3 linked regions of the Desulfopila inferna genome follow. The protein of the gene in region 1 interacts with the protein of each later gene in a pairwise test. Links are inferred from orthologs where the notes say so. Each region holds a gene or a part of one and is shown on either strand. Other genes may lie near its edges.

What was found.
Region 2: the proteins of lpdA (region 1) and JWG88_RS09050 interact in binary tests that used the Escherichia coli proteins (3 or more experiments, as listed by UniProt). The link is inferred for Desulfopila inferna from one-to-one orthologs.
Region 3: the proteins of lpdA (region 1) and odhB interact in binary tests that used the Escherichia coli proteins (3 or more experiments, as listed by UniProt). The link is inferred for Desulfopila inferna from one-to-one orthologs.

What each region holds. Positions count from the first base shown.
Region 1 is NZ_JAFFQE010000002.1:176,709-183,626, forward strand. The notes cover bases 2,004-4,996. They hold lpdA (dihydrolipoyl dehydrogenase), read right to left. Parts: upstream 4,212-4,996; coding sequence 2,796-4,211; downstream 2,004-2,795. Other genes in these bases: JWG88_RS04850 (HesA/MoeB/ThiF family protein), read left to right, coding at 2,004-2,705; JWG88_RS04860 (2-oxo acid dehydrogenase subunit E2), read right to left, coding at 4,490-4,996. Also shown: JWG88_RS04835 (histidinol-phosphatase), read right to left, coding at 1-257; JWG88_RS04840 (universal stress protein), read left to right, coding at 513-953; JWG88_RS04845 (transglutaminase-like domain-containing protein), read left to right, coding at 1,159-1,851; more of JWG88_RS04850, read left to right, coding at 1,848-2,003; more of JWG88_RS04860, read right to left, coding at 4,997-5,824; aceE (pyruvate dehydrogenase (acetyl-transferring), homodimeric type), read right to left, coding at 5,908-6,918. UniProt on the Escherichia coli protein: Lipoamide dehydrogenase is a component of the glycine cleavage system as well as of the alpha-ketoacid dehydrogenase complexes.
Region 2 is NZ_JAFFQE010000003.1:172,884-177,452, reverse strand. The notes cover bases 1,644-4,569. They hold JWG88_RS09050 (ATP-dependent helicase), read left to right. Parts: upstream 1,644-1,977; coding sequence 1,978-4,161; downstream 4,162-4,569. Other genes in these bases: JWG88_RS09045 (glutamate ligase domain-containing protein), read left to right, coding at 4,234-4,569; JWG88_RS09055 (pancreas/duodenum homeobox protein 1), read right to left, coding at 1,644-1,839. In the rest of the region: JWG88_RS09065 (hypothetical protein), read left to right, coding at 1-188; JWG88_RS09060 (GGDEF domain-containing protein), read left to right, coding at 292-1,305; more of JWG88_RS09055, read right to left, coding at 1,444-1,643. UniProt on the Escherichia coli protein: A helicase with DNA-dependent ATPase activity. Unwinds DNA duplexes with 3'-5' polarity. Translocates on single-stranded DNA with 3'-5' polarity. Initiates unwinding more efficiently from a nicked substrate than double-stranded DNA.
Region 3 is NZ_JAFFQE010000004.1:216,314-223,140, forward strand. Bases 2,255-5,156 are described here. They hold odhB (2-oxoglutarate dehydrogenase complex dihydrolipoyllysine-residue succinyltransferase), read left to right. Parts: upstream 2,255-3,002; coding sequence 3,003-4,310; downstream 4,311-5,156. Other genes in these bases: JWG88_RS11940 (2-oxoglutarate dehydrogenase E1 component), read left to right, coding at 2,255-2,933; lpdA (dihydrolipoyl dehydrogenase), read left to right, coding at 4,313-5,156. Outside these bases: more of JWG88_RS11940, read left to right, coding at 111-2,254; more of lpdA, read left to right, coding at 5,157-5,710; JWG88_RS11955 (hypothetical protein), read left to right, coding at 5,896-6,111; JWG88_RS11960 (ferritin-like domain-containing protein), read left to right, coding at 6,351-6,827. UniProt on the Escherichia coli protein: E2 component of the 2-oxoglutarate dehydrogenase (OGDH) complex which catalyzes the second step in the conversion of 2-oxoglutarate to succinyl-CoA and CO(2).

The sequences.
Region 1 (6,918 bases):
TTGTGCTGCAGTCTGCGACCCTCCCGAACGTATTGCCCAAAACGATGGTTGAGGAACTCTACGGTGAATCCCGCCTTTTTTTCTTCCGGGTACAAAAACTCATCCGCGAGTGCAGGCATATGTTCGGTTATGCCGACCCACGAAAAGCCGGTGGCAATATATGCTTCTATGATTTCTTCCAAAGAATCAGTGGCATGACTGCAGAATTGGCCGCTATGACCGCCATGCACCGATACCCTTGCTGGATTTTTTTTCATGGGATACTCACGGAATTGGATATATTCAGGTGACAGCCATCTCTTTTTGAAGCGGCAATTGAATGTGATATCGCCTTTCGCTCAAACCCGGGATGTTTTTTTTGGTATGAAATGCTCATCACTCCTTTAACTTCCTAAAAATATACATATATTATTTTCAAGCTCAGATGGTTCATCTCATGATGCAAGAAAAGAATCCGTCCAAGGGTTCATATCCGGTTCTCGACTGGGTCACTGTAAAGAGGGAGGAAAAGCATGAAAGCTATCACAAACATCGTTGTACCCGTCGACTTGGAAGAACATACCGAAAAGCTGGTCGAATATGCTGCATACATGGCGGAGAAACTCTCAGCCGACCTGACTCTTGTTCATGTTATCGAGCCTTTCCGGGCCATCGGCGACATGGAGCTCGGCACAGCAACTGTAGAGAAATATAACCAGAATCGTGTTGATCATGCCAAAGAATTTCTGGAAAAGCTGGTTTCCGCCTATCCCAGCTGTAAAAGCGCCAAAGTTATCTCAGGAGACATCGTCGATGAAATTGTCGCATTTGCACAAGGACAGGAGACTGCTCTCATCATTATCGGCACCCACGGTTCCAAAGGGATAGAAAAGCTTCTTCTGGGAAGTGTCGCCGAACGTGTCGTTAAACGTGCTCACTGCCCGACCCTGGTAATGAATCCTTTCAAACAGTAATCCGGCATCAAAGGCTCCCCCGGTAATCAGGGGGAGTTGGCGCTGATTGAGATCGTGCGGATGTTTTCCCTGTCCAAGCATGTTCAACTATCTCAGTCCACTCTGTTTGCATTCCTTTGCATACCTGTTACAATAGCTCAGAAAAGAATGCTTACCTGAGGATATCAGCCCATTAGATGAAGATCAATAGATAATCAGGAACAACATGCCGCCCCGCTTTGATAATTACTTGCAGACAACCTATTTTTTAGATTTCGAAAACCCTGTTGTTAGTGATTTTGCAGAAGCACACTGCGATACCTCTGCAGAACCACGGACCAAAGCTGTTCAGTTGTATTATGCGGTCAGGGACAAAATCACCTATGATCCCTATGACCTGCAACCAGATCGCAGCACCCTGCGGGCAAGCTCAGTCATCTGCAAAGGCGTGGGCTACTGCGTCGCCAAGGCCGTCCTTCTCGCGGCCCTGGCCAGACAGCAGGGGATTCCGGCCCGTCTGGGCTTTGCCGATGTGACAAATCATCTCAGCACCACAAAGCTGCGTCGGGTGATGGAGAGTGATGTGTTTGTCTACCATGGCTACACCGAGCTTTACCTTCAGGAAAAATGGGTGAAAGCCACTCCCGCTTTCAACCTATCCCTGTGCACACGATTCAATGTCCGCCCGCTGGAGTTTGACGGTGTCAATGATTCACTTTTTCATGAGTTCGACCTGCATGGCCAGAAACATATGGAATACATGGCAGACCACGGTCACTTTGAAGATCTGCCATTCAACCGAATGTTCAAAGCCTATGAACAGCAGTACCCTGGCATGTTTGAACGGTTCAGGAATCTCAAGGAAACCGACTTCTCCAGGGAGGCCGAGGAAGAAAATACACCTCTTGGTGATTCATGAACAGTGATCTTGAAAAACTGCTCAAAGAACGAGCCAGACAGCAGAGGCGTCCGGACGGCACAGCATATCTCAGTCTCCCTCACAGAGATGAGATTTCCATCGCCAGCCTTACAGGGGCATCACTCAGGAAAGTACAGATCTCAGCCTTGCTCAACGATGTCATTCCCGAACGTTACTGCCGCAACCAGAGGAGTCTGACCAGCGCTGAACAAATACTCCTTCTCCGTTCTCATGTTGCCGTTATCGGGCAGGGCGGTCTCGGCGGCACGGTCACGGAAATACTGGCGCGCCTCGGAATCGGCAGCCTTACGCTGGTAGACGGCGATGTCTTCGAGGAAAGCAATCTTAACCGGCAACTACTTGCCACGGTCGATACTCTGGGCTTGAAAAAAGCCGAAACCGGCGGACAACGGGTGCGCGCCATCAATCCTGCGGTGGAGGTTGAGGTGGTCAATGAATTTCTGACGAAAAAGAATGGCTCCGCCATTCTTGCCGGAGCACACCTGGCGGTGGACTGTCTCGACTCTATTCCCTCCAGATTCATCCTCGAAGAGGCCTGCCGCGAAAGCGATATTGCACTGGTTTCGGCGGCCATCGCGGGTGCCGCCGGGCAAGCCATGGTAATTTTTCCCGGAGAAACCGGTCTTCGACAAATTTATGGAGACCCCGATTCCACACCTCAAAAAGGAATAGAGACACGGCTGGGAACCTTGCCTTATGCCGCGATCTTCATGGCCGCTGTTGAATGTGCCGAGGTGGTATCTCTGCTCTGCAGGCAGAACTCTTCTTTACGCAGTTCCCTGCTTATAGCCAATATAGATGACAAGACCATGGAAACGATTTCTCTGACTTAGACTCGCCCTGACTCCACCCCGATTTTTATGTTATTCGTAACTATTCAGCAAAGAGCTGAGAACCAACAGCTTACCTCTGAATAGTTACCGTTATTTCTTCTTTTTCGGCGGCAAAGCGTCTGTTATCGAACCATCCACCATTTCACAGGCAAACGCGAAGGTTTCCGACAAAGTCGGGTGAGCATGAATAGTCTTGCTGATATCCTCGGCGTCGGCTCCAAGTTCCAGGGCCACAACAGCTTCATGAATGAGTTCGCCGCCGTTGAGCCCACAGATGGCGGCACCGATTATTCGCCCCGTCTCCTTTGAGAAAAGCACCTTGCTCGCACCTATGGCGGCGCCCGATGACAGGGCACGGCCACTCGCTCCCCAGGAGAATTTTCCTTTATCATACTCAATGCCTTTCTCTTTTGCCTCTTTCTCAGTGAATCCCATCCAGGCCACTTCCGGATTGGTATATGCCACTGCCGGAATGGCGAGTGCGGAAAAGGCAGAATTATGGCCGGCACACACCTCGGCTGCAACCTTACCCTGATGGGTTGCCTTATGGGCAAGCATAGGGTCACCCACAACATCGCCGATTGCAAAAACGGTGGCGGCAGAAGTTCTCTGTTGCTCATCCACCTCGATATAGCCACGCGAAGACGTCGTGATGCCAAGCTTATCCAGACCTATCTCTTCGCTGTTGGGCTTGCGGCCGACAGCAATAAGAACGGCATCATATTCGCTGGTTTCTTCCTTCTCTTTATGCTCAATAACAACCTTTACCGCGTTCTCCTCGGCCGTGATTTTTGTAACTTTGGCATTGGTCATGATGGTATAGATTTTTTTCAGCTTCTGGAAAAGCGGCTGCACCATGTCCTTATCCGCTGGCGGAATCAACTGGTCGAGCATCTCCACTATGGTGATTTCAGACCCCAGGGCACTATATACCTGGGCCATCTCCAAGCCGATGACACCGCCGCCTATAATAAGGAGCCGTCCCGGAATAAAGTCCAGGCGCAGAGCATCACTTGAGTCCCAGATGCGGGAATCCTCCGGCTGTCCAGGCAGGGCGAAGGGCCGTGAGCCGGTTGCGATTATAGCATTTTTAAAACCAATTACCGAATCCCCTTCTGCAGTCGTGACCTTGAGTGATTCCTGGTCCTGAAAAACTCCGTTGCCGGTGATGCGGGTGATTTTTCTGGCCTTGACAAGACCGTCAAGGCCGTCGGTGAGTTTTTTTATCACGGATTCTTTTTTGGCACGCATGGCCTCAAGATCAATTTCCGGCTTGTTAAAGGTGATACCAAAATCGGCAGCCTCCTGCGCCTCTTCGATGACCAGTGCCCCATGAAGCAATGTTTTCGAGGGTATACAGCCGACATTGAGGCAGACGCCGCCAAGACGATTGCCCTTCTCAATCAGACAAACGCTCAAGCCGAGATCGGCACCACGGAATGCAGCAGTGTAGCCGCCCGGGCCTCCGCCGAGGACAACCAGATCAAATTTTTTGCTCTCGCTCACTTCTCCTCCTCCATCGGTAACTATTCAGCGTACTAACCGGGCAGGCCCGGTCTCTATTTTGAAAGTAACAATATCTTGGTCGATTGATCTTATTGTCTGGCCAACCTCCTGTTATTTGGCCAACCTCCTGCCTGTAACTGTTCAGAGGTAAGCGTAGGCTCCGGGTGCGCCATATGTCCATAAGCAGGGCGGTTAGCTATACATTGTGTATGCTGGACGGCCTGATCATGGACAGGTAAGCGTAGACTCCGGATGGTGTGTTGCTGAACAGTTACCTATCATAATGCTCGCCTGAGATCTTCAATACTGCGGCTCAAAGCCCGGCAGAACCTGGCCGCCTCCGCTCCATCGATGACCCGATGGTCATAAGAAAGGGAAAACGGCAGGGTAAGCCGTGGCCTGAAAACCTGCTGCTCTTCATGCCATACCGGTTTCTTGTAATTCCTGGAAAGTCCCAGGATGGCGACCTGCGGGGCATTCACAATCGGGGCAAAACCGGTTCCTCCGATGCCGCCGAGGCTGGAGATGGTGAAGGAAGCGCCCTGCATATCGGGAATGCCGAGTTTGCCCTCTCTGGCGGCTCCACTCAATTTTTTCAACTCTGCGGCGATCTCCCTGATCCCCTTTTTCTCCGCATTTCTGATCACCGGAACCATGAGGCCATCGGGAGTGTCGACAGCTATGCCGATATTATAAAAATATTTATATATGAGTGAAGCGCCCCCGGGAACCAATGAGCTGTTGACGGCGGGAAATGCTTTCAGCGTTGCAACCACTGCCTTGATAATGAAGACCAGAGCACTGTAGCGCATACCTTCCTCTTCGGACTCGGCATTCATCCTTTGACGAAAGGCCTCCAGGTCTGTGACGTCGGCCTCATCAAAATGGGTGACATGCGGGATGGTGACCCAGCTCCGGAGAAGCTGTGGACCGGAAATCTTCTTGATCCTCCCCAGGGCAATCTCTTCGGTCTCGCCATATTTACTGAAATCCTCTAGCGGCTTGGGCTGGAAAGTGTCGGAAGGTATCTCCGCTGTTGCCTTCTTCCTACCACCTTTTTGAAATTTATCAACATCTTCTTTTAAAATCCGCCCCTTGGGTCCTGTTCCCGTCAAATTGGCAAGCTCAACATCCTGCTCCCGGGCATAGGCCCGCACCGAAGGCGTCGCATGATATTCTCCCGGTTCAGCCTCCTCAGGCTGTTGTTCCTGCTCGTCGGGCTTTTGGTGTTTTTCAGTTTTTTCTCCGGCCGTTTCTTTTTTTTCCGCCTTTTGCGGCTGAACCTCTTTTTCAGTCTCTTCCTTCTGCTGCCGCGGCTTCTCCTCTTTCCCGGCGGATTCTTCCCCGGCGGATTCTTCCTCGGAGGATTCTTCCTCGGAGGTTTCAAGCAAGACGATGGCATCACCGCTGCCGACCTCGTCTTCCTCTTTCAGATAAACCTCTTTGACAATTCCGGCAGCCGTCGAAGGGATGTCCATGACCGCCTTTTCACTCTCCAGAGCGATTAAGGGATCTTCCACCTCGACCTTGTCTCCCGGCGAGACATAGACATCGACGACGGTAATCTCCTGCACATCTCCAAAATCGGGAATAGTGACCTTTTCTGTGGCCATCCTTTTTTCTCCTTGATTGAATTCCTAATCTGCCTTCTTTTTTGCTGGAAAACAACATTTCTATCCAGCTCAGCTGGGTAAAATTATCTACTGATTGAATGAGCGGTTTCAGGATCGAGCCCATATTTTTCCATAGCCTTCCCTACGGTGGAAGTGGGGATCTTTTCCTGATCGGCAAGGGCCTGTAGCGCCGCAACCACTACATGGTATTTATCAACGCCGAAAAAGTCGCGTAGTTTCGGAATGGTATCACTACGCCCGAACCCATCGGTCCCCAGGACAGTGAGCGGGGCGGGAATGCACCTGCGAATCTGCTCCACGTAGGCACGGACATAATCGGTGCAGGCAATTGCCGGACCCTGAGAACCATCCATCATCTCTTCGATATAGCAGGATTTTTTTTCCTCCTGTGGATGTTTCCTGTTCCAGTCTTCGACAAGCATGGCCTGGCGATGGAGCTGATTGACGCCGAGTATCGACCAGATATCGGATTCCACCTCAAAATCCTCGGCCAGCAGATCCGCTGCCGCGATTACTTCACGAAAGATGGCGCCGCTGCCCATCAACTGGACCCGTAGATCGCCTTCTCCTCCCCGGCGAAAGAGATACATTCCTCTGTGGATGTTTTCCTCAACCCCTTCAGGCATGTCCGGATGATGGTAGTTTTCATTGAGCAGGGTGATATAATAAAAAACATCTTCACAATCGACGAACATGCGCTCCATCCCCTTGCGGACAATAACCGCAAGCTCGTAGGCAAAGGTCGGATCATAAGCCTGACAGGTGGGCACGGCCGAGGCGTAGAGCAGTCCATGACCGTCCTGATGCTGCAGCCCTTCGCCGTTGAGGGTTGTCCGCCCGGAGGTGGCTCCCATCAGAAACCCCCGCGTGCCTGCATCGGCTGCTGCCCATATCTGGTCACCCACCCGCTGAAATCCAAACATTGAGTAGAAGGTATAAAAGGGGATCATCGGTATTCCGTAATTGGCATGCGATGTTCCCGCAGCCGTCCAGGTGGAAATGGAACCGGCTTCGGTAATACCTTCCTCGAATATCTGTCCTTTAGGGTCTTCCCGATACCAGGCCACGGTCTC
Region 2 (4,569 bases), on another replicon or contig:
GCCAGATACTTCGTCAAAAATATGACTATCTGGTTTCAAATGAGGAACTTAGGTTCGTTCAAAGTCCAGCAGGGACCCAAACAGGTAAAAAGGGCAAAGTCGCTGACGAGCTTTATGTGTTTAAAATATTTATAAATAATGGAAGAAAGTGCTATGTGTTGCTGTCAGGGGTTTGGCTGTTGGCATGACTGTTGCATAGATGTGATTAAAAAGCTAAAGAATTCCCAAAGAAATGCCGAAATGTAAAATAAGGCATTTTAAGATATTACCAATTCTTTTGAGGTTTCAAATATGAAGGCGGCAGCAAAATTATCACTCGTTGAATCTGTGGAGCGGCAGTTGACGGATATAGACCGGGTTATGGTTGAGCTGGATCATTTTAAGAAGCAGACCGAACGTCTTGATCTTATGAACCGGTTGCATGCCCGGGTTGCCGGAGTCTTAAATCTTTCCGGAATGATAGAAGCTTATTCCGTCTGGCTGATGCCGCTGGTGGAGCATGAGCTTATCGGATACAGCAATGGCCTGCGTAAAAAACGGCATCTGTTCTGTTCAGGTCATGGTCCTAATAGAAGAAGAGCCATCGCCTTTGCCGAACAACTGATAGAGACCAAAGATGATTGCGAAGGCATCTATGAAGACGATCATGGGCATTACGCGCATAAGTGGCTCATCGAACGTGCCGATGACGCCGGGATCCTGCTGATACTTAAAAACGGTAAAAAACTGAGCGAAGAGCAGATCGATCTCATTAATGAGTCTCTGACCATCTTAACCGATTCGCTGCAGCGTGCTCTTGATTACGAAGATCTCTTTGAGCGGGCAAGCAACGATGCACTCACCGGGCTTGCCAACAGGAGGGGGTTTGAGGAACGGATTCACGGCATGGTAAACAGTGCAAAACGCTATAAGAACCCTTTAACCATGCTCTCCATGGATCTCGATAAGTTCAAAGATATAAACGACAACCTGGGGCACCTTGCCGGCGATGAAGTATTAAAGGCCGTTGCCGAGAAACTGCAGAATGCCGTACGCTCCTCCGATCTGCTGGTGCGAATGGGTGGAGATGAGTTTATTCTCGTTCTTGATAATACCGATAAATTCAGTGGGCGAATTTTGGCGGAAAGGCTGTGCAAGGCCGTTGATAAGCTGGATATCTGGGCCGACGTAAAAACCAAGCTCGGCATCAGTATCGGCCTGGCTCAGCTGGAAGAGGATGAAAGTCTTATGGAATGGCTGGACCGTACCGATGACATACTTTATCATGCCAAAGCCGAGGGACGCTCAAGAGTTGCGGTACGATAGCGAAAAAATGAGAACACCAAAAAGACGGCATACCCGGTGAGAGGGCGCCTTTTTTTTTTAAAAAAAAATCAAACTACCCCTGAAACTCAGTATCGCCAGGCCTTGAGCTGAGGGGGAATCAGGAAAAAATATACGGAGCTAATCGCTCAAAGTAATGGTAAGCGGGATGGCGTGCAGACCGTTGCTTTTCTGCTGAGTATATCCCAGAGACCAGTCGACACAATGAGCGGTGTCATTGAGGTCGCTGTCGACTCTCTGAACAACACCCTGCAGGTTGATCACGGGATGCCGGGAGAAGACAGCGGGCAGTCCCTGAGTGAGGTTGCAGGCCAGGCAGCGTCCGGGTCGCTCCTTGAGCTGCATTTCCAAATAAATATTGTTGCCGCTGCAGCCGCGATAGGCCAGACTGATATCGTAGGCACCTTCATCGGCATCTCCGAACAGAGCTTCAAAAAAAGCATTGGATCGGTCATTCGGGAAAATCTGCTGCAGATACTCTGGAGTGAACAATGCGTCAATTGCTTCTTTCATCATCGTTTCCTCACTATTTGAATTAACGGTTGTGTCCTGCTAAGAGATTTCTCTCTGCACGCTGGGCGCATAATATACCCTTAATTTCATCTTTGTCAACTGACGTTGCGCCGCCCATATTGCTGTGTTACATTAGTCTCCATGCATACAAATCTACCTCAATTCCAAGCAAATCAGAGCCATCCTGATATCAATCAGGAGCAGCTCAATCAGCAGCAGTATGAAGCTGTAACCACCGTTGAAGGGCCTGTGCTGGTGATAGCCGGAGCCGGCAGCGGCAAAACCAGGACACTGGTTTACCGGGTTGCCCACCTGATCAACAGCGGCGTGCCCCCGGAGAGGATCCTGCTCCTTACCTTTACCCGCAAGGCATCCCAGGAGATGCTCTGGCGTGCCGGACAACTGCTCAATGACTCCTGCAGCAGAGTGGTGGGCGGCACCTTCCACGGCATTGCCAATATGCTGCTGCGGCGTTATTCGGCCGCTCTCGGATTCGGTTCCTCATTCACCATCATTGACCGGGCCGATGCCGAGGGAATTATCAATCTGCTCAAATCCTCTCTCGGCTTGACCGGTAAGGAAAAACAGTTTCCTTCAAAGCGGGTCCTCATTAACATGATCAGCGGATCGGTGAATAAATCGCGGGATCTGCAGGATCTTGTCTTCGAGCAGTACAGCCACCTGAGCGAGCATCTCGATGACATTCTAACTCTGCAGAAACACTATACCGAGTTCAAGGTCAATCACGGTCTGATGGACTATGACGATTTGCTGGTGAACTGGAAGCGCTTGCTGATAGAGGATGAGGATGCACGCCAGGCGATTTCCGCCAGGTTTTCATATATCATGGTAGATGAATATCAGGATACCAACCTGATCCAGGCCGAAATCGTGCGGCTTCTGGCAACCACTCATAACAATGTGATGATCGTCGGCGATGACTCACAGTCCATCTATTCGTTCCGGGGTGCCGATTTCTACAATATTATGCGTTTTCCCAAGCTCTTTGAAGGAACCCGGATAATCAAGCTTGAGGAAAATTACCGTTCTACTCAACCGATCCTCTCGCTGACCAATGACATCATCAGGAACTCCACGGAAAAATATGCCAAAACCCTGTTCAGCCGCATCGAAGGAGATGTTCTGCCCAAGCTCTATGGGGGGGTGGACGAGCGGGCTGAGGCTCGTTTTGTGGCAGGGAAAATCAGGAAGTTCCACCAGGAAGGCATTGCCCTTGAGGACATGGCCGTTCTCTTTCGTTCAGGTTTTCATTCCTATAAGTTAGAGGTCGAACTAACCACCCACGGCTATGATTTTGAAAAGCGGGGAGGCTTGAAATTGACGGAATCCGCTCATATGAAGGATCTGCTTTCCTTCATGAGAATTCTGGTCAATCCTCTGGATACACTGTCCTGGAACCGTATTCTTTTACAGCTTGACAAAGTAGGGCCGAAGACCGCCCAGAAAATTTCCTCGACCATCGCCGGTCATGATGACCCGATAGCGGCCCTTGCCGCCTATCCTGCCGGCTCTGCCTGGAAAAAGGGAATAAAAAGGCTTGCCGAGCTTTTTCAACGATTGCGCCGGGAGGAATCGCCCGGTGCTCTGTTTGAACTGGCGATGCAGTACTACCAGCCATTGTTTGAGCAGATCTACAGAGATGATTATCCCAAACGGCAAAAGGATCTGGAACAGCTGAAAGGGATCATGACCTCCTATGATGATCTGCAGTCCTTTATTGACGACACCACACTGGATCCTCCCGAGAGTGAGAAGGATAACAGCTATATGGGTGACAAGCTGGTTCTCTCCACCATTCATTCCGCCAAAGGGCTTGAATGGGAGGTAGTGTTTGTAATTGGTCTTGCCGACGGCAGGTTTCCACATGCCGCCGCTACTATCGGTGATCAATGGGAGGAGGAGCGCAGGCTTTTTTATGTAGCAGCGACACGTGCCAAAAAACAATTATATCTCTGTTATCCCAAGGAAATGATGAGCTCCGATCGTCGTTTCAAGCGTGTCGGCATGTCGCCATTTTTGCGGGAAATATCCCCGGGACTGTGTCGGAACGTCGGAGATCCCCCGGGATCGATGCAGTCATCAGCTGATGTCCGGGAATCCTCGGTACCGGTTATCCCTAAGAGTATAAAACGTCCAAAACTGTCAATGGAAGATTTTTCCCCCGGCTGTAAGGTCAAACATCCTTTTTTCGGCAGCGGCACCGTAAAAAAGCTGACGAAACCCCGAACTCTTGATATACACTTTGACAGACATGGCCTGAAAACCCTCCACCTCGACTATGCCAAGCTGGAAATCGGCGGCTGACAGGGAGGCTGGAGTTCAGATTATTTGATGCCGCCGTTGTGCGGCAGAGTTGAGTCGGGGCGGGAAAAAACAGTGAATTATCAAGACGCGCAGGATTATCTCAATAGCCTGCAGATGCACAAGATTAAGCTTGGCCTTGAGGCCATGGAGAATTTTCTCGACAAAGTGTCACGACCGGACGAGGCTCTGCGCTTTGTCCATGTGGCCGGAACAAACGGCAAAGGCTCCGTCAGCGTCAATATAGCCACCGTCCTGGCCCATGCCGGATACAGAGTTGGGCTATTTACCTCTCCGCATCTCAGCTCCGTGCGTGAGCGATTCCGTATAAACGATCAATTTATCTCCGAAGAGAGTTTTACACGGCTTGCCGGACGCATCCGGGAAGTACTGGGAGAGGAGAAAATCACC
Region 3 (6,827 bases), on another replicon or contig:
ACATTTTTTCAAGCCTTGGAAGTAAATCCTATCCCATTTCATTGGTCGGCCGGTTCCGAACCGGATGGCAATACATAATTTTTATTGAAAATCGGGGAGAAGCGAGACAAATGAAGAGAGAATTACCAGCTTATGAGAATCTCCAATATATAGAAGCGGTCTGGGAGCGCTATAAACAGGATCCGGATTCGGTATCGCCGCAATGGCATTCCTATTTTACCGGATTTGAAAACGAGGATTCAGCCCAGCCCCCACCCCAGCCTACCGAATCTCCACGGTTTGCAGCAGGCAGACAACAGCTGCATCAGGGATATGGACCGGGAGGTAAAGTTTGTGCAGGGTGCGGCCGCGCCGAGGCCATGTCGTTTCTGCAGTACAATGTCAGTCTGCTGGTCAGGAACTACAGGGTGCGGGGACATCTTCTCGCCGGTTTCAATCCATTGGTAACACCCCGCACCTTTTTTCCCGAGCTCGATCCAAAATATTATGAGATGACTCCGGATGATCTGGATCTGCTCTTTAATTTCGGTCCTGTTTCCGGACAAAAGGCCATGCCTTTACGGGAAATTATCGAGATACTCAAGGAGACCTATACAGGTTTTATCGGCGTGCAGTTCATGCATATAGACGCCCTGCGGGAACGGGAGTGGCTGCAGCAGCGCATGGAGTCCAGCAGAAACAAAATCCGGCTTTCCAGGAAACAGCAGGTAAGGATTTTGGAGAGGCTGACCGATGCAGTCGTCTTCGAGCGTTTTATTCAGAAGAAATTCGTCGGAGCAAAATCCTTTTCACTGGAGGGTGCCGAAACGCTTATTCCTCTTCTTGATCAAGCCATAGAAAAAGCGGCGGAGCAAGGGGTTGACAATATTGTCATAGGCATGCCCCACAGGGGCCGGCTCAACGTTCTGGCCAATATCATGGGTAAGCATCCCCACACAATTTTTGAGGAATTCCAGGATCCTTATGCCGAATTTAACGTCGGCCGGGGTGATGTCAAGTACCACAAGGGATATCACCGTGATTACATGACCAAAGACGGCAAGAAGGTGGTCCTGGATCTCTCTTTTAATCCCAGTCATCTTGAGTTTGTCGGACCGGTGGCGCAGGGGGCTCTGAAGGCACGTCAGGTCAAGCTCGAGGAAACCGACGCCAGCCGGGGGCTGTTGATCCTTATTCACGGTGATGCCTCGATGGCGGGGGAAGGCATCGTCCAGGAAACCCTGAACCTCAGCGAACTGGCCGGCTTTTCCGTGGGAGGAACCCTGCACGTGGTGGTCAACAACCAGATCGGTTTCACCACCCTGCCTGCCGAAGGACGCTCGACGACGTATGCCAGCGATGTCGCCAAGATGCTCCAGACTCCCATTTTTCATGTAAACGGTGAAGTGCCTCATGCCGTGGCCCAGTGTCTGGATCTGTCGCTGGACTTTCGCCGGCAATTCAAGAGGGATGTGGTCATCGATATGTATTGTTATCGCCGCAAGGGGCATAACGAAGGAGATGAACCGCGGTTTACCCAGCCTCTTATGTATGCCGAGATAGAAAAGCGTCCAACGGTTCGGGAAAGCTACGTGAAGCATCTGGTCGACCTCGGTGAACTGGAGGAAGAGGAGGCGGATAGCATTCAACGAAACCGTGAGCAATATTATGAAAAGGAATACAGCAAGCTGGAAGATTCCGAAGAAGAGAGCTCTGCGCCACTGAGTCTGTTCACTCCCTCTCACGGCCCTTATGTCGGTGGCATCGATGCCCATGTAGAAGAGGTGGAAACAGGTGTTTCTCTTGAGCGCCTGCAGAAACTGGGAGAGCGGCTGGTCGCAATTCCACCGGGTTTTCACGCGAACCGGAAAATAGTCAAGCTGCTCGAGGCAAGAAAAGAGATGTTTTCCGGAGATTCTCCGCTTGACTGGGGGGCTGCCGAAGCACTTGCTTTTGCCTCGCTGATCGATGAACAGATTCCGGTGCGCCTCTGTGGCCAGGATAGTCAGCGGGGTACCTTCAGCCACCGGCACAGTGTACTTCATGACACTGAAAACGGGGCCAGTTTTATGCCTCTTGCCAATATCAGTGCAGCGCAGGCCAGAATCGACATACTTAACAGCCCGCTCACCGAAGGTGCCGTTCTGGGATTCGAGTACGGCTACTCCACAGCCTTTCCAGAGTCGCTGGTAATATGGGAGGCGCAGTTCGGCGATTTTGCCAATGTCGCCCAGGTCTATATCGACCAGTTTATCAGCTCGGGGGAGACCAAGTGGAATCTCCTCTCCGGCCTGGTTCTGCTCCTGCCCCATGGTCTGGAAGGAACAGGTCCGGAGCACGCCAGTGCGCGTCTGGAGCGATATCTTGCCAATGCGGCCACGGACAACTATCAGGTGGTCTGGCCCACGGAGCCCTGCCAGATCTTCCATCTTCTGAGGCGCCAGGCCATGCGCAAGATTCGAAAACCTCTGATTGTGATGTCACCGAAAAGCCTGTTGCGGCATCCCGGAGCCGTTTCATCAATAAAGAGTTTGACCCAGGGCAGTTTCAGAAAAATCATTCCCGATGATGAGGTTAAAGCCGCAGATGTGGAACGGATTCTGCTGTGCACCGGAAAGATTTATTACGATCTGCTGAAAGAACGGCAGGAGAGGAACCTCAACTCCATTGCCATTGTAAGGCTGGAGCAGCTTTATCCTCTGCCTGAAGATATTCTGGCATCCGCCCTGGCCGCCTACCCCAAAAACATTCCGCTGCTCTGGGTCCAGGAAGAGCCGCTCAATATGGGAGCCTATCCCTTTATACGCATCCGCTTTGGCGATTTCCTCAGCGAGCACTGGTCATTCGACAGGGTGGGGCGGCCGATATCGGCAACACCGGCGACAGGATCCGCATCCAGCCACAGACTGGAGCAATCACTGTTGTTCAAGGCGGTTTTTGATGACCGGAGGTAGTGGTAAAGAGTGTAATTTTGAATAGTCGAGCGAAACGGAAACTGAAAGAGCTACCAGCTGGGGGAAAAGATGATTGTTGAAATTAAAGTGCCTGATTTAGGGGAAACGATAAACGAGGTTGAGATCGGTGAATGGCTTGTCGACATCGGCGGCAGAGTAAAGCTGGATGATGAGCTGGTCGAAGTAGAGTCCGAAAAGGCGACCGTGGAAATCCCCTCTCCGCAGGAAGGAATCCTGGTGGAGATTCTCAAAAAGCAGGGTGAAACAGCCGCAATCGGCGAGGTCATCGGCCGTCTTGATACGGAGGAGGGCGGCAAGGAAAAAGTTGCGGCAGAACCCGATGCAGGACAGGAAAAAGAGCCTGCACAAGCTGAAAAGGCGACAAGGGATATCGAGTCCGATAAGGGAGAATCTCCTGAGCCGGCGCCCGAAGAATCCAGAGAAAGAAAAGGGGATATGCCGGAAGGCTCGAAGGTTAAGGTGATGCCTGCCGCCGCCAGAATCCTGGCAGAGCATGATATCTCCCCTGAGACGGTGACGCCCACCGGACCCGGAGGACGGCTGCTCAAGGAGGACGTCCTTCGCGCCGTGGAGGACAGGCCTGCGGCCAAGGTAGAGAAGGTAGAGAAGAAAGAGGAACCGGAGCCATCCCTTGCCGAAGAGGAAATTTCGGAAGATGAGCTGGAACATCGTGTTGCCATGACGCCTATTCGCCGCACCATTGCGGCCAGGCTTCTGGAAGCCAAGCAGAATATGGCCCTGCTGACTACCTTCAATGAAGTGGACATGTCCGAGGTCAAGAAAGCACGTACCCTCTTCGGCAAGGAGTTTGCCGAGAAATACGGGGTGAGGCTGGGATTCATGTCGTTCTTCGTCAAGGCCTCGGTTGCGGCCCTTCTCGATTTTCCCCGGGTGAACGCCAGAATAGAGGGCAGGGATATCGTCTATAGCCACAGTTGCGACATCGGTGTCGCCATCGGTGGCGGCAAAGGGCTGGTGGTCCCGGTCGTGCGTCGGGCAGAGCGCCTGGGCTTTGCCGATATAGAGAATAAGATCGGTGAGTTTGCCGAAAAGGCCAAGGATAACAGCCTGACCATGGACGAGCTGCAAGGGGGGACCTTCACCATCAGTAATGGTGGGATTTACGGATCGATGCTCTCTACCCCGATCGTCAATCCTCCGCAAAGCGCCATATTAGGCCTGCACGCCATAAAGGACAGGCCGGTGGCCATTGACGGCGAAGTGGTGATCCGGCCGATAATGTACCTGGCGCTGACCTATGATCATCGAATCATCGACGGTCGTGAGGCTGTAACCTTTCTCAAAAGCATAAAAGAGCGGATAGAAGACCCGCGGAAACTTCTCCTGGAGATTTGATTATGGCTGCAGAGAAAAACGATATATACGATCTGGTGGTGATCGGCGCCGGCCCCGGCGGTTATGTCGCCGCTATCCGCGCGGCACAACTGGGGCTCAAAGTTGCCTGCGTGGAGAAACACGACAGCCTCGGGGGGACCTGTCTCAATGTGGGATGTATTCCCAGCAAGGCGCTGTTGGAGTCGACCTGGAAATACCATGAGTGCGTGCACAGTATGGATGTCCATGGGATCACCCTGAAGGACATCTCCTTCGATCTCAAGATGATGATGTCCCGCAAGGACAGAATCGTAGCCACTCTTACCGGGGGATTGGAACATCTGTTTAAGAAAAACAGGATCGACCGTTTTACCGGGACTGCCCGCCTGCTGGAAAATCTTAAAGTGGAGGTCAGCGGGGAAAAGGTGGAGACCGTGCAGGGTAAAGCCATACTCATTGCCACAGGCAGCAAGGCCGTGGAGATACCCGGAGTGAAAAGAGATGGAGTCAATATTATTTCGAGTACCGAGGCACTTTCGCTCGATGAAGTTCCCCAACGTCTGGTGGTGATCGGCGCCGGAGCAATCGGCCTGGAAATGGGATCGGTGTGGCACCGGCTGGGTGCCGAGGTGACCGTGGTGGAATATTTTGACCGGGTGCTGCCCACTATGGATAAAGGCATTGCCAAGCAGAGTCTACGCTTTTTTAAAAAGCAGGGCCTGAAGTTCCAGCTTGGCGCGAAGATAGAGGGTGTGGAGCAGCGCGATGACGGCTGCCGCATTGAAATTGCCGGTCACGTGCCGCTTATGGCCGACAAGGTACTGGTCGCCGCCGGCAGAATGCCCTGCCTCGAAGGCCTGGGGTTCAAGGAGCTTGGCGGAGCAACCGACGGCAAAGGATTTATTGAAGTTGATTCACACTGGCAGACATCGATACCGGGAATATATGCCGTCGGCGATGTCATCGGTGGCGCCATGCTGGCCCATAAGGCCTCGGAGGAAGGGATAGCCTGCGTTGAGCGGCTGGCCACGGGATATGGCCATGTCAATTACCAGACCATTCCCAGCATTGTCTATACTCATCCGGAGATTGGCTCCGTCGGCCAAAGTGAAGAAGACCTTCAACAGGAGGGTATTCCTTTCAAAAAGGGAGTCTTCTATTTTAAGGGCAATGGCAGGGCGCTTGCCATCGAAGATCCCGACGGTATGGTCAAAGTTCTTGCCCATAAAGATACCGACAGAATTCTCGGGGTGCATATCATCGGACCGCAGGCCGGCGATCTTCTTGCCGAAGCGGTAATCGCCATTGGATTCGGGGCAAGCAGTGAAGACCTTGGCCGAACCTGCCACGCCCATCCGACTCTTTCGGAAGCACTGCGTGAAGCTGCTCTAAACGTCGAAGACAGTGCCATTCATGGTTGATGGACAAGTAAAATGTCCGCCTCCCCGCCTTATAGGTTTAGCAGGCTCTTGATACACCGGTTGTAAAGAAGACCTTTCGGGGCGTACTTGACTTTCCAAGTACCTATTTCATATAACTAATATATATGGGGTAAACACAGTCCATAATAATTCATTATCTCAAGCAGTCCACCAAGGAGGATAGAATGAGTACACCGAATAATACACCAAGTCATTGCCCGGGTTTTGAGAAGATGAGAGATCTGAAATCTTTCATGTGTAAATGCAATAATTGCGGCACCGAAGTGGAAATATTTTCTGATGAATTCAACCGGGAACATACCTGCAAAAAATGTCATGAAAAAATTGATTTTAAGCAGTGTCAGTTAGATGCCGGTGGTGCCGATAACACTCCAAGATAAAGATCACTTTTTACAATATTATGATCTCGAAACCTGCGCTGCAGAGTCCATCCAGGTAAATTCGATGGTTTTTACGAGATCATCATATCATGGTCTTCACACGAACTTGCTGTTCACTCCGCTGCGGGTGAATGTCTGGTAGATTGAAGAAAGCGGCTGCTATATGGAGGAAAACGGTTGCCTACGGGTAACCGGGGATTCGCTTTCTTACTCATTTCAATCAATTATGGAGGTTGTCAATGGACATATACATCTTTGCCATGCAGATGGAAAAGGATGGTGAGCTATATTACCGGGAACTCGCGGAAAAGAGCAAAAGTGAAGGTTTGAGGAAAATTTTCACGATGCTGGCCGAGGAAGAGATAAAACACTTCAAAATTGTCAAAGACCTGCGGGAGAAGACCGGCTTGTCTGAGGTTGTCGACACCGCAATACTCTCGGATGTGAAGAATATCTTTGAGGAGATGAGGGAGGGCAACCTCGCCTTTGAACAAGGGCTCTATGTAGATACCACTGAAGAAACAAACGCCTACAGAAAAGCGCGGGATATTGAAGAGAGCAGCAAGGATTTTTACCTTGAAAAGGCCGAGGAGTCAGTGGGCCAGCCGGCGGAACTTCTGTTTAAGAAGCTAGCCCGGGAAGAGGACAAGCATTTTCGCATCATGGATAACATAGTTGAATTTGTATCGCGACCGGAACCGGGCAACTGGCTCGAG